DNA from 2 places in the Mesorhizobium sp. B2-5-11 genome. Region 2 is predicted to be linked to the other one. Evidence: riboswitches for the same ligand, from Rfam matches in the RefSeq annotation. Region 2 holds a riboswitch; the other holds the start of a gene.

Region 1 (7,161 bases), on a different contig from region 2:
CGTCGTCTGCGCGGTTTCGACGATCAGACTGGCCAGACGGTCGCGGCGGCGGCGGTCGAGACCGTCAGCCTGGGCGTATTCGTCGACCAGCCGTTCGAGCCTGTGCTGGTTCTTGTCCAATCCGGCGCCGGTGAGCGGCGGCGGCAGATGGCCGAGCGTGACGGCGGCGATCCGCCGCTTCGCCTGCGCCGCCTCGCCGGGATTGGAGACGATAAAGGGATAGATGACGGGCAGGGGACCGGTGACGATCTCGGGGAAGCAGCTTTGCGAAAGCGCAACCGTCTTGCCCGGCAGCCATTCCAGCGTGCCATGCGCGCCAACATGGATGAGCGCATGGACGCCGAGCAATTTGCGCAGCCACAGGCCGAAGGCGAGCAATGCATGGCGCGGCGGCAGCGTCGGGTCGTGATAGTCGGCGCGGCGGTCGGCCGAGCGGCCGCGATCGGGGGCGAGGGCCACGGTGATGTTGCCGAAGGTCGCGGCGCGGAAGGGGAATTTGGCGGCGGGCAGCGCTTGAACACCCCCCTCTGTCCTGCCGGACATCTCCCCCGCAAGGGGGGAGATTGGCAGTTTAGACGCTGGAGCTACTCTTGCAACGTTGGAGATTGGCGAAGACAGAGATGACGGCGTAATCTCCCCCCTTGCGGGGGAGATGTCCGGCAGGACAGAGGGGGGTGCCTCGCGCAAACCTGTCTCGCCTTCGGCTTTGCCCCAAGCTGCTTCTACGGCAGCAATTGCTGCGCCCGGCAATTCCGTTGAGAAGGCAAGGTACTCATCCAACTCCAACCCAGCCTTGCTGCGCTCCAGCGCATCCAGCAACGCACGCGACGTTTGGGGAATTCCCTCAACTACATAGCCCTGTTCCTGGAGGTCGTGCAGCATCGCCAGCACGCTGGATGGCACATCCAACCCGACCGCATAGCCGGTGCGGCCGGGAGCGCTCGGGTAATCGGGGATCAGAATGGCGACCTTGCGCTCGGCGCGCGGCGTTTCCCGAAGCCTGATGAAGGCCGCGACCCGGTCCGCCACCTGTTCGACGCGATCGGGCTCCGGCCGGTTGGCAAAGGCGCGGTGGCCGAGCGCCGGGTCGGTCTCGCTTTCGCCCTTGAACGAAACGGCGCCGGCGAGGATGCGGCCGTCCAGTTCGGGCAGAACGACATGCATGGCGAGGTCGGCGGGGGCCAGCCCGCGCTGGTTCTTCTCCCATACGTCGCGGCGGGTGGTGGCGACGATGACCTGGAAGACGGGAACGCCGGCGCGGTCGAACAGGGTTTCGACGCCGGGTTCGGCGCCGGACGCGAAAGCGGTCGCGGTGATGATGGCGGCGGGCTTGGGCTGGGCAATCGCGGTTTCAACAAAAGCCAGAGATTCCGGGTCTTTCAGGCTGGAGACAAAGATCGGCACCGGCAGCATGCCGCGCTGCCGTAGCGCCTCGAAAAGCGCGTCGATGGGCGCGACATCGGCGGCGAGCAGCATCGAGCGGTAGAAGAGGATGGGAATCACGGGTGGGTTGACGTTGCCGGCGTCGAGTTCCGTCACACCCCCCTCTGTCCTACCGGACATCTCCCCCGCAAGGGGGGAGATTGCTCTTTCATCGACGATTTCGCCTATCGCGGATGGTCGAGATAAATCCCTGTCCAAGGGGACAGAAGAGGAGCCGGCCTTGATGACAGCCGATCTCCCCCCTTGCGGAGGAGATGTCCTGCCGGACAGAGGGGGGTGTGAAGGATCGTCAACATTCGATAAGTCCGGCTTCTCCACGACTCCGCGCCCCGGCTCATAAAACCCGGCTTTCGGCACGCTTACCGGCTCGGCAATCTCGCCATCAGACCCCGCCAACCGCGCCAGCCTGCGCACCAGCGCGCTCATATTGGCCGGGCCGCCCTGGCGGAAATAATTGAGCAGCCCGTCCAGTTCCTCGCGCGGCAGCGTCGAGGCTTCGATCAGCCTGATATCCTCGTCGTGGCTTTCACCGGGAAGTAGTGCCAGCTTTATGCCACGCTCACGGGCAACCACGGCCAACTGGTCGCAGCCGTAGCGCCACCACTCGTAACCGCCGAGAATACGCACCAGAATGACTTTGGCGTGACGGGCGACGCTGTCGATCCAGAGGTCGACGGACATGGGGTGGCGCAGGTCGCGCAGCGCGGCCAGCCGCATCGTGGGCAGCCGATCGGCGTCGCCTTTCCAGGCCGCTGCCAGTCCGGCCAGGTCGCTGTCCGTGAAGGACAGCGCCACCATTTCCGCCGGCGTCTGCCGCAGATCGACCGGCTCGGCGAGATCGTCGAGCGAGGCGGATGTGGTGGTGAGGATGTGCATCGCGGTCGGTGTTGCCTCAGCCGGCGAGGATATGCTCGATCGCCGGGCGGTTCAGCCCCTTGAGGCCGATGACGACCAGGCGCGAGCGGCGGTCGTCGTCAGCCGTCCAGGCGCGGTCATAATAATGATTGACGCGCGGACCGACCGCCTGCAGCAACAGCCGCATCGGCTTGCCGCCGACCTCGACGAAGCCTTTCACCCGCAGCACGTTCTCCTGTTCGGCGGCGGTCGCGACGCGCTTTGCCAGGTCGTCCGGGTTGGCGATCGAGGGGATGTCGACGATGAACGTATCGAAGTCGTCGTGCTCGTGGTCGAAGGCGCCGTCATGATGGGACTTGCGGTTCTCGATGTCGTCCTCGACGGCGAGGCCTAGCCCGAGCAGCACGGACGGATCGACCTTGCCATGAGCCGTCGGCACGACCTTCACGGCGCGGGCGGAGTGTTCGCCAATGATGGCGTTGGCGCGAGCCGAACCTGCGGCATCCATCAGGTCGCTCTTCGACAGGATGATGAGGTCGGCGCAGGCGATCTGGTCCTCGAACACCTCCTCGACGGGGTCGTCGTGGTCCAGTGTCTGGTCCTGCGCGCGTTGCGCCTGCAGGGCGTCCATGTCGTTGGCGACGCGCCCCTCGGCCAATGCCGGACCGTCGACCACGGCGATTACGCCGTCGACTGTCACCCGGCTCTTCACTGTCGGCCACTGGAAGGCCTGGACCAGCGGCTTGGGCAGAGCCAAGCCTGAGGTCTCGATCAGGATGTGGTCGACCTTCGGCGTCAGCGACAGGATCTGGTCGAGCGCCGGGACGAAATCGTCGGCGACGGTGCAGCAGATGCAGCCATTGGCCAGTTCGACGATGTTTTCCTCCGGGCAGGTGTCGATGCCGCAGCCCTTGAGGATCTCGCCGTCGATTCCGATGTCGCCGAATTCGTTGACGATGATGGCGATCCGCTTGCCGCCCGCGTTCTCCAGGAGATGGCGGACCAGCGTGGTCTTGCCGGCACCCAGGAAGCCGGTGACCACGGTACAGGGGACGCGGGAGAGAGTGGCGGCGGAAACTGCGGCGGTCATGATCAGTCCTTCAGCATGTCGAGGGGAGGAATGCGGGCGACGAGGCCGCGCTTGAGGGAATCCGGGCGACCACGCCACGGAATGAGGCCGTTGGTCGAAGCGGCGAAGAGTTTCGCGCCGGTGACGAGATCGGCGCCGCTGGCGATGTTCAGGTCGCCGAAGACATAACTCCAGCAGCCGTCGCGAAGAATCGCGGCACTGAGACGGCGCTTGCAGTTGCCGAGGCATTCGACGGTGCGGACACGGACATTGTCGGCCGTTGCGGCTTGGCGCGTATCTTGAGCCAAAACTTCGCCGGCGCGGGGATGGGCATCGGAACCGGTCTCGTCGCGGCAGGAAGCGCAGATGATGACAGTGACGCCGGCCAAGGCGTCGCTATCGCCAGACAAGTCGCTATCGCCAGACAAAATGTCCGCTGTTTCAGCCGGGAAACTGCTGTCGCGTTCCAAATTGGGCTCCTTGCCCGGAAAACCCGCCGGGCGATCGGATTCTTATGTCTCAGACGGCAGGTCTCCTGGCTCGCGGGTCATCGCCTTCGTGCCGCCTTCCCGGGACCGTCCCAGTGGTTTTCGGCCTTGGCTCGTCGCTTACAGTTGCGGGGACAGCCGCGGATTTGAAATCGAAATTTCGCACCGCATTCCCTCTTGGCTCCTCCCTTTGCCGAGAGGAGACCGTCTGGAATGGATTTAGGCTCTTGCAGGCGGCGGTGTCAACGCGCGTCTACGACACGGCAATGTCGGCGAGCGGCTGCCCAAGGTCGCCGGCGGGCGTAACCTCGATCCGTTCGAGGCCGAGCCAGCCCTGCATCTGCGTCAATTCCTGGAAGAGTTGCGCGGCGGTTTCAGGCGGCGCGCCGGGCTCGGCATAGGCCGCGTGGACGCGTAGCACGCTGGCCGGCCGGTCGGCCTTGAGGTCGACGCGCGCCACGATCCTGTCGCCGAGCAGGAACGGCAGGACGTAATAGCCGTATTGCCGTTTTTCGGCAGGGGTGTAGATTTCTATGCGGTAGTGGAAATCGAACAGCCGCTCCGTGCGCGAGCGCTCGAAAACGACCGGATCGAACGGCGCCAGCAAGGCGCGGGCCTCGATTTTTCGTGGAATACGAGCCTCCTTATGGAGGTAAGCCGGTTTGTTCCAGCCCTCGACACGCACCGGCACCAGCTCGCCTGTTTCAACCAGCTCCTCCAGCCGGCCCTTCATGTCGGCCGGCGACAGGCGGAAATAGTCGCGCAGGTCGCTTGCTGTCGCGACGCCATGAGCGCGGGCGGATATCCGCAGCAATTCCCGATGCGCGTCCTCGGCTGACGGCACCGGCAGATCGAGGATCGCCTGCGGCAGCACGCGCTCGGGCAGATCGTAGAAGCGTTCGAAGCCACGGCGGTGCGCGGTGGTGATGCGTCCTGCCCAGAACAGCCATTCGAAGGCATGCTTGGCGTGGCTCCAGCCCCACCAGCCGCCGGACCCTTTCTGGCCTTCGAGCGCGGAGGCGGCGATCGGGCCGCGCTCCGCGACCTCGCGGTAGATCTCTTCGATATAGGCGGCGTGCTCGCGGCCCCATTTGGCGAGACCCAGATACATTTCATCGCCACGCTCGGCGCGCTGCATGCGCCAACGCATCAGGGGATAGGTCTCGACCGGCAGGAAGGAAGCCTCGTGCGCCCAGTATTCGAAAACCGTGCGCTTGCGCGTGACGGCGGCGTTGTCGAGCAAGGCGAACGGGTAGGGGCCAAGGCGCGAGTAGAGCGGCATGTAGTGAGCGCGCACCACCGCGCTGACGGAATCGATCTGCAGCAGGCCGGTGCGCGAGAGCACGCGGGCGAAGTGGCGTCGGTCGGGCGTGCCGGCGGGGCGGGGATCAGTGAACCCTTGGGCGGCGAGCGCGATGCGCCGGGCCGTGGCAAGCGAGATCTTTTCCTTCATTCGGATGCGACTCTGATGGCTTGTTGAGCGTCGTTCGGACAGTTGATTCCGGCCATGCTAGCAGGGTTTTGGCGGCAACTCTGTCAGGAGAGAAAAGTGGAGTAAAAAGCGAAGGAAATCAGACAGGAGCGGATCGGACCAGTTTCTTCCCTTATGCCGTCCAGGCCAGTGTTTTGAACAAGGTTTGACTTGCTTCGCCGGAAGCGCTGCGCTAACCCTCGCCGCGTTGCAGCAAAGGCCCCTTAAAACGGTTCAGCGGTTAAACTGTCACGCTTCCGAAATGGGGTCTGGTGCTGTAATCAAAATGGATTGGCGCCAACGGAAAGCCGCAGCATGAACGCACTTCTCAGTTCGTACCTGCCCATCGTCCTGTTTATCGCAGTGGCGGCGGCTGTCGGCGTCGCGCTTATCGTGGCGCCGTTCCTGGTGGCCTACCGCAATCCCGACCCGGAAAAGCTTTCCGCCTACGAATGCGGGTTCAACTCGTTCGATGACGCCCGTATGAAGTTCGACATCCGCTTCTACCTGGTGTCGATCCTGTTCATCATCTTCGACCTGGAAGTGGCCTTCCTGTTTCCGTGGGCGGTGTCGTTCTCGAAAATCGGCATGCTCGGTTTCTGGTCGATGATGGTGTTTTTGGCGGTGCTGACCATCGGCTTTGCCTATGAATGGAAAAAAGGAGCGCTCGAATGGGATTGAGCGACAGTTCCGGCACGCTCGTCGCGCCGAAGCCCAAGGGTCTGATCGATCCCAATACCGGCAGGCCGGTTGGGTCCGATGATCCGTTCTTCCTCGAAATCAACAACGAACTCGCCGACAAGGGCTTTCTCGTCACCTCGACCGAGGCGCTGATCACCTGGGCGCGCAGCGGCTCGCTGATGTTCATGACCTTCGGCCTCGCCTGCTGCGCCGTCGAGATGATCCACACCTCGATGCCGCGTTACGATTCGGAGCGGTTCGGTGTTGCTCCTCGCGCGTCTCCGCGCCAGTCCGACATCATGATCGTTGCCGGCACGCTGACCAACAAGATGGCCCCGGCGCTGCGCAAGGTGTACGACCAGATGCCGGAGCCGCGCTACGTCATCTCGATGGGCTCCTGCGCCAATGGCGGCGGCTATTACCACTATTCCTATTCGGTGGTGCGCGGCTGCGACCGCATCGTGCCGGTCGACATCTATGTGCCCGGCTGTCCGCCGAGCGCCGAAGCGCTGCTCTATGGCATTCTTCTGCTGCAGAAGAAGATCCGCCGCACCGGCACGATCGAACGGTAAATCCATGGCCGCATCCCTGAGCGAACTGTCGACCTATCTCGGCGAAAAATTGATTGGCCGCGTCAATGAAGCAGTGTTCGCCTATGGCGAACTCACCATCCATGTCGAACCGCGCGATCTGATCGAAGTGGTGACTTTCCTGCGTGACGATCCGCGCTGCCAATTCATCTCGGTCATCGATGTCTGCGGCGCCGATTATCCGTCGCGGGCCAAGCGCTTCGACGTCGTCTATCACCTGTTGTCGCCGAAGCAGAACGTGCGTATCCGCATCAAGGTGCAGGCCGACGAGGAGACGATGGTGCCGTCGATCACCGGCGTCTATCCCGGCGCCGACTGGTTCGAGCGCGAGACCTACGATCTCTATGGCGTGCTGTTTTCGGGTCACCCCGATCTGCGGCGCATTCTCACCGATTACGGTTTCGACGGTCACCCGCTGCGCAAGGATTTCCCGCTGACCGGCTTCGTCGAGGTGCGTTACGACGACGAAGCCAAGCGCGTCATCTACGAGCCGGTGGAACTGAAGCAGGAATTCCGCAATTTCGATTTTCTGTCCCCATGGGAAGGCACCGATTACGTGCTGCC
Region 2 (7,161 bases):
CCCGGAAGTCGATCGACAAGGACGGCAACGACGTCGAAGTGATGACCAAGGGTCGCCATGATCCGTGTGTGGGCATTCGCGCCGTACCGATCGGCGAGGCGATGGTTGCCTGCGCAATCGCCGACCATTATCTGCGGCACCGAGGACAGACAGGCAAGGAAGGCAGTAGGGCAGTAAGGCAGTAGGGCAGTAGGGCAGTAGGGCAGTCTGTTAAGCTGCCCGCGAGACGAGCAATTTTTCCTTTCCCTTACTCCCTTACTCCCTTACTGCGCTATTCCCCTACTCCCTTGCGAGCGAAGCGAGCATTTCCATGTCTTACGACCAGAAGAAGATCGTCGAAGCAATCCGGGCCTTCGAGCGGGGCGAGATCGTCGTCGTCATGGATGATGACGGGCGCGAGAACGAGGGCGACCTGATCGTCGCCGCCGTCCATTGCACGCCGGAAAAGATGGCCTTCATCGTGCGCAACACTTCGGGCATCGTCTGCACGCCGATGCCGCGCGAGGAGGCCAAGCGCCTCAACCTTGCGCCGATGGTCGCCGACAATGATTCGGCGCACACCACCGCCTTCACGGTTAGCGTCGATTTCAAGCACGGCACCACGACTGGCATTTCAGCTGACGACCGCACGCTGACCGTGCGCAATCTCGCCAACGGCAATGTCGGCGCCTCCGATTTCGTCCGCCCCGGCCACATCTTCCCGCTCATCGCGCGCGAAGGCGGCGTGCTTATGCGTTCGGGCCATACCGAGGCGGCCGTCGATCTGTGCAAGCTCGCCGGCCTGCCGCCGATCGGCGTGATCTCGGAACTGGTCAATGATGACGGCACCGTCAAGCGCGGCCCGCAGGTCGCGGCTTTTGCCGAGGAGCACGGCCTCAAGCAGGTCTCGGTCGCCGACCTCATCGCCTATCGGCAACGCAAGGAAACACTGGTCGAACGCGTGGCATGCTCCGAGATCGACACGCTCGGCGGCAAGGCGCAAGTCTTCACCTACACGCTGCCCTGGGATTCCATGCATCATGTCGCCGTCGTCTTCGGCGACATCCGCGATGGGGAAGAGGTGCCTGTGCGTCTGCACTCCGAGGACGTGGTGACCGACGTCTTCGGCACCAGCCACCGGCTGGACGCCATCATGAAGGCGATGGGCGAGCGCAAGCGCGGCGTCATCGTCTATCTGCGCGAGGGCTCGGTCGGTGTCGCCCACCAGGAGCGCAACCGGCCGGCGAGCGGCGACGGGGAGGACCACGAAGAGGCGCGCCGCCGCGAGAATGAATGGCGCGAGATCGGGCTCGGTGCTCAGATCCTGAAGGATCTCGGCATTTCCTCGATCAATTTGATCGCCTCGCGCGAGCGCCACTATGTCGGCCTCGAAGGTTTTGGCATCCACATCGCCAAGACCGAGATTCTCTAGATTCGACGGCGGCAATAGCGTCCGATCCGCTGAACCGGACGCGTCATGGTTCATTCCGCGGCAGCGACGGCCGCTTCACACCCATCCAACTCGCATTTGTGAGTGGCAAGACTGCGCTGGCCGAGCAGCACCGTGACCAGCGCGATGCCGCCCGCGACCACCGAGACCCAGAACCCGTTCTGGGCGCCGAACGCATCCACCACCGCGCCGGCGGCGAAAGAGCCCAGCGCCATGCCGATGCCGATTCCCGTTGTCACCCAGGTAATGCCCTCGGTCAGCATCGCTTCCGGCACATGCCGTTCGATCAGGCCGAATGCCGTGATGAAAGTCGGCGAGATCGCCACGCCGCTGATGAAGACGGTCAGCGCCAAAATCGGCACGCTGTCGGCAGTGAGCGGCAAAATCGTGCTGACTGCGATGATGGCGACCGCGACGGTCAGCTGGCGCTGTAGCGGCGTCTTGAGGTTGAGCGCGCCGACCACGATGCCCAACACGAACGATCCCAGCGCATAGACGCCGATCACCAGGCTTGCGGCACCGGCTTGGCCGAACTCCTTGGTGATCGCCACCGTGCTCACTTCCGTCGTCGCGAAGGTCGCGCCGATGAAGATCAGGGCGAAGGTGATGATCTGTACCGGCCGCAGGCGGATTGCCGAGCCAGTCGAACCATGGTCCACCGGCCGCACTTTCGGCTCCGTCGATCGCTGCAGGATGAATGCTATCGAGCCCAAAGCGAGAAACAACGTGCTCGCCAGCATGCCTGCTTCCGGAAACAGCGCCGCACTGAGGCCCACCGACAGCGACGCGCCGGCGATATAGACCAGTTCGTCGGCCGCCGATTCGAAGGCGAAGGCGGTGTTCATCTCCGGCCGGCCGCGAAAAAGCTCGGTCCAGCGCGCGCGCACCATTGCCGGCATGCTGGGCATGGCCGCTGCCAGCAGCGCCGACACGAACATTGTCCATACCGGCCAATCCTGGTTGGCCGACGCAATCAGCAGCAGGAATGCCAGCACGGAGATGATGGTGGTGGGCACGACGATCCATGTCTGGCCGAGGCGGTCGACCAGCCTGGAGATCTGCGGCGCCAGGAAAGCGTTGGCCAGCGCGAATGTCGCCGAGACGGCACCCGCCAGCCAGTATTCGCCACGCGTCTGCGACAGCATCGCCACGATGCCGATCGGCGCCATGGCGATCGGCAGGCGCGCCATGAAGCCTGCAGCGGCAAAGCCCTTGGCGCCAGGGGCTCGAAAGATCTCGGAATAGGGGTTCTGCATGGTCCGTTCCTCGACAAAAGGCGATTCGGAAATTACATACGATGCGTATGAATACTAAATAGATCATACGTCGCGTATGTCAATTGGCATACGTGACGTATGTAGATAAGGCCAGAAGAGATGCACAAGCCCCGCAGGGAAATGATCGCCGAAACGCGCGCCAAATTGATTGCCGCGGCCCGGCATGCGTTCGGAACGATCGGTTATGCCGAGGCATCGATGGATGATTTCACCGCATCGGCAGGGCTGACGCGCGGTGCGCTCTATCATCATTTCGGGGACAAGAAGGGGCTTTTGCAGGCGGTTATCGCCGAGATAGACGCCGAGATGGCGGCACGGGTGAATGAGGTTGCAGCGAAAGCACCGACCCGCTGGCAAAGCTTCGTCGACGAATGCACGAGCTACATCGAAATGGCGCTGGAGCCGGAAATCCAGCGCATCATGTTTCGGGACGGTCCGGCCGTGCTGGGGGATCCCGCGCAATGGCCGAACGCCAATGCCTGCGTCGCGTCGATGACCGATCACCTGACGACGCTGCAGGGCGACGGGGTGGTTGTCCCGGGCGTAGACCCCGAGACCGCGGCACGGCTGATCAACGGGGCGAGCAGCCAGGCGGCGCAGCGGATCGCCAATTCGAACGACCCGGAAGCGACGTCGAAGACCGTGGTGGCGGCATTCAAGCAACTGCTCGAAGGATTGTTGAGGAAGGATGCCGGAGCCGCCTGACGACGGCAGGCCGCCGGCAGCGCGCTGCGCATGCCGTATCGTCAAATCAAGGGTTTGTCAGACTTTTCGCATGTTGCCGCCTTGAGGCGTGCGATCGTTGATTTGAGCGGAACTTCGCCCTGTCCGCAAAACGTCTCGCTCATGATCAGCTCGGGCAGCGGCAGCCGCCGCCCCCAGCCATGTGTTTCGAGGTCCGGTTTCGGCGCGAACTCCGAGACACGGCCGACACAGAGATAGGCCACCGGCGTCACATGCTCGGGAATCGACAGAAGGCCTTTCAACGCCTGCGCCTCGATAATGCTGACCCAGCCAACGCCGACGCCTTCGGCGCGCGCCGCCAGCCAGAAATTCTGCACCGCGCAGACCGTGCTGTAGAGATCCATCTCGGGATTGTGCCAGCGTCCCAGCGGCGAACCCTGTGAGCGTCGGCGGTCGCAGGTGATACAGATATTGAGCGCGCTTTCGCAGATGCCTTCCAGCTTGAGCTTGCGGTAGAGCGCCCGCCGCTCTTCCTCGATCGCCGGCAATTCCTGCTCGCGCGCCGCGAGGAACAGGTCGCGCACCTGTTCCCGTCGTTCGGTGCCACGAATGACGATGAAATTCCATGGCTGCATGAAGCCGACCGATGGCGCGTGATGGGCGGCAAGCAGCAGCCGCGCCAAGACCTCGTCGTCGACGGCCTCTGATGTAAAATGGCTGCGAACATCGCGCCGCGTGAACATGGCGCGGTAGACCGCATCGCGCGCCATCTGGTCGAATCCGTCACCCACGGGGATGGTCATATTGTCCGGCATCGCTTGTCCCCTTGCGATTGCAATCAACTGCCGTCCGCCTGACCATGCGGATGACGATGCCTGCCAGGCCGGTCTTCTGGCTCGGGATCAACCCGCATCCGGCGCCTTCCCGTCATCGACAGTGGCATTTACCGGCGCGGTCCCCCTTACAGCGTTGGGCACGCCACGGTATCAAACCGTGTTCCCGATTCTCCCGCTCGTGGCGGGCACCAGGCAGTGGCCGGGACTTTACGACGAAGCCCCTGCGCCGCCAATCCCCGCGGCGACGCGAATGGACGCAGGCGCGATTTTCCCCAGCCATCAGGCCGCAACGCATGGCCATCGCCGCGCCGGGGCACTAGATAGGGGGCATGGCCACTCGTCTCTACACCCATCCGATCTTCCTTGAGCACATCACGCCGCCCGGCCATCCGGAGCGGCCGGACCGCTTGCGCGCCATCGAGCGTGTGCTTGACGAGGAGGCTTTTGCCGCGCTCGACCGCCTCGAGGCGCCACAAGGCGACGAGGCCACCATTCTCTATGCGCATCCCGAGGATTTCGTCGAGCGGGTACGCGCCGCCATTCCCGAGACGGGCATCGCCCGCATCGATGCCGACACAACGGCCAGCCCGAAGAGCTGGCAAGCGGCGATCACCGCGATCGGCGCCGCCAACGCCGCCGTCGACGACGTCTTTGCCGGCAGGGCAGACAACGTTTTCGTCGCCGCCCGGCCGCCCGGCCATCATGCGGAGAAAGCGACGGCGATGGGCTTCTGCCTGTTCAACACGGCGGCCATCGCCGCACGTTATGCACAGCGCAAACACGATATCGAACGTGTCGCCATCGTCGATTGGGACGTGCATCACGGCAACGGCACGCAGGATATTTTCTGGGACGATCCGTCCGTGCTTTACTGTTCGACCCACCAGATGCCGCTCTACCCCGGCACCGGAGCAAAGAACGAAACCGGCGCCGGCAACATCGTTAACGCGCCGCTTGCGCCGCAAACCGGCAGCGAGGCGTTCCGCGATGCCTTCCTGTCGCGCGTGCTGCCCTCGCTCGACAATTTTGCACCCGACCTGATCATCATTTCGGCCGGCTTCGACGCGCATCATCGCGACCCGCTGGCCGAGATCAACCTGACCGAGGATGATTTCGACTGGGCGACCGGCCAGCTCATGCAGCGCGCGGCGCGCCACAGCGGCAACCGGCTCGTCAGCCTGCTCGAGGGCGGCTACGATCTGCAAGGATTGGCATTTTCGGTTGCCGCCCATGTCGGGCGACTGATGAAAGGATGAATGATGGCTGGTGAAACCAACGAAGACGTCAAGGCGATGAGCTTCGAACAGGCTCTCGACGCGCTGGAGAAGATCGTCGATGATCTGGAGCGTGGCGATGTGCCGCTCGACCAGTCGATCAGGATCTACGAGCGCGGCGAGGCGCTGAAGGTGCATTGCGACCGCTTGCTCAAGGCAGCCGAGGACAAGGTGGAGAAGATCAGGCTGTCCCGCGACGGCAAGCCGGTCGGGACGGAGCCGCTGGACGCGGATTGAGGCACGCAGCCGTTACCGGTTTTTGACACGATCATGATTGAGGATAGAACGCATCCCGATTGAAACGGCTCCAGGACAAGAGGAGATACGGAAGCGATGTGCAGAAACATCAAGACCCTGTTCAATTTTGATCCGCCGGCAACCGATGACGAGGTGCGCGATGCAGCCCTTCAGTTCGTCCGCAAGCTGAGCGGAACGACGCGGCCCTCGAAGCAGAACCAGCACGCCTTCGACCATGCCGTCGAGGCCATCGCGGCGTCGGCGCGCGAGCTTCTCGATTCGCTTGAAACCAACCAGCATCCGCGCAATCGCGAGGAGGTTGCGGCCAAGCTGCGGGCGAAGGCGGCGATCCGCTTTGCCTGATCTGCCCAAAGCAGCCATCGGCCGCTGACAAGGAGAGTTCATGAGCTTCTTCCCCGGGAAGGACCCCGAAATAGGCGACGCCTTTGCCAGCGACCAGATCGAATTGATGGTCATTCCGAACGCCAAGGATATTGGCGGTTTTCAGGTTCGCCGTGCCTTGCCGACCGCCAAAAGGCGGCTGGTCGGTCCCTTCATCTTCTTCGACCGCATGGGGCCTGCCATCCTGCACGCCGGTCAGGCGCTCGACGTCCGGCCGCATCCGCATATCGGTCTGTCGACGGTCACCTACCTGTTCGATGGCAGGATCAGGCATCGCGATTCGCTCGGCACCGAAATGGTGATCGAGCCGGGTGACGTGAACCTGATGACCGCCGGCCGCGGCATCGTCCATTCGGAGCGCACGCCGGAAGAACTGCGCGGCGCGCCGATGTCGGTCTCGGGCCTGCAGACATGGCTGGCGCTGCCGGACGGCAAGGAGGAAGTGGCGCCGGTGTTCGAGAACACCGCTGTCGCGCGGCTTCCCGACATCGACGCGGAAGGCGTCAGTGGCCGCATCGTCATCGGCGATTTCCAGGGGCTGCGTTCCCCGGTGCGGGCCGATTCCGAGACGCTCTACGCCGACCTCAGGCTGGCGCCGGGCGCCAGCGTCAAAATCCCGGCCGACGCGGAAGAACGCGCCATCTACACGCTGGAAGGCGAGGTCTCGATTTCCGGCGACGTGTTTCCGGCCGAACGGCTGCTGGTGTTCCGGCCCGGCGACGAGATCGTCGTATCCTCACAGGCCGGTGCCCATTTCATGCTGTTCGGCGGCGCCTCGCTGGGCTCGAAGCGCTACATCTGGTGGAATTTCGTCTCGTCCTCCAAGGCGCGCATCGAGCAGGCCAAGCAAGAATGGAAGACCGGCCGCTTCGACATCGTTCCCGGCGACGAGAAAGAGTTCATTCCACTGCCGGAAGGCTGAGAAAATCGATGAGGGAGCCGGCCTTCCGCGTCATTTGACAGGCATTTACTTTCGCCTGACGGCGGCCTATCCCGCGCATGAACAGAAGCCTGGGCCTACC

Evidence for each region. Region 2 has a riboswitch for cobalamin ahead of bluB (5,6-dimethylbenzimidazole synthase). Riboswitches for the same ligand answer to the same signal wherever they lie in the genome.
Region 1: it holds a riboswitch for cobalamin, as region 2 does, so the genes downstream of both, FJ490_RS12035 (DUF1636 family protein) here and bluB (5,6-dimethylbenzimidazole synthase) in region 2, are expected to answer to the same signal.

What each region holds. Positions count from the first base shown of each region.
Region 1 covers NZ_VFUK01000003.1:214,574-221,734, forward strand. Annotated here, with positions in the region: gene FJ490_RS12025 (cobaltochelatase subunit CobN) at 1-2,319, opposite strand, end outside; gene cobW (cobalamin biosynthesis protein CobW) at 2,336-3,388, opposite strand; gene FJ490_RS12035 (DUF1636 family protein) at 3,391-3,837, opposite strand; cobalamin riboswitch at 3,875-4,079, opposite strand; gene FJ490_RS12040 (winged helix-turn-helix domain-containing protein) at 4,109-5,308, opposite strand; gene FJ490_RS12045 (NADH-quinone oxidoreductase subunit A) at 5,642-6,007, shown strand; gene FJ490_RS12050 (NADH-quinone oxidoreductase subunit B) at 5,998-6,579, shown strand; gene FJ490_RS12055 (NADH-quinone oxidoreductase subunit C) at 6,584-7,161, shown strand, end outside.
Region 2 covers NZ_VFUK01000001.1:296,951-304,111, forward strand. Annotated here, with positions in the region: gene aroC (chorismate synthase) at 1-185, shown strand, start outside; gene ribB (3,4-dihydroxy-2-butanone-4-phosphate synthase) at 311-1,411, shown strand; gene FJ490_RS01435 (MFS transporter) at 1,462-2,685, opposite strand; gene FJ490_RS01440 (TetR/AcrR family transcriptional regulator) at 2,806-3,411, shown strand; gene bluB (5,6-dimethylbenzimidazole synthase) at 3,453-4,205, opposite strand; cobalamin riboswitch at 4,254-4,434, opposite strand; gene FJ490_RS01450 (histone deacetylase family protein) at 4,556-5,482, shown strand; gene FJ490_RS01455 (exodeoxyribonuclease VII small subunit) at 5,486-5,737, shown strand; gene FJ490_RS01460 (DUF2277 domain-containing protein) at 5,834-6,100, shown strand; gene FJ490_RS01465 (pirin family protein) at 6,141-7,061, shown strand; gene dxs (1-deoxy-D-xylulose-5-phosphate synthase) at 7,139-7,161, shown strand, end outside.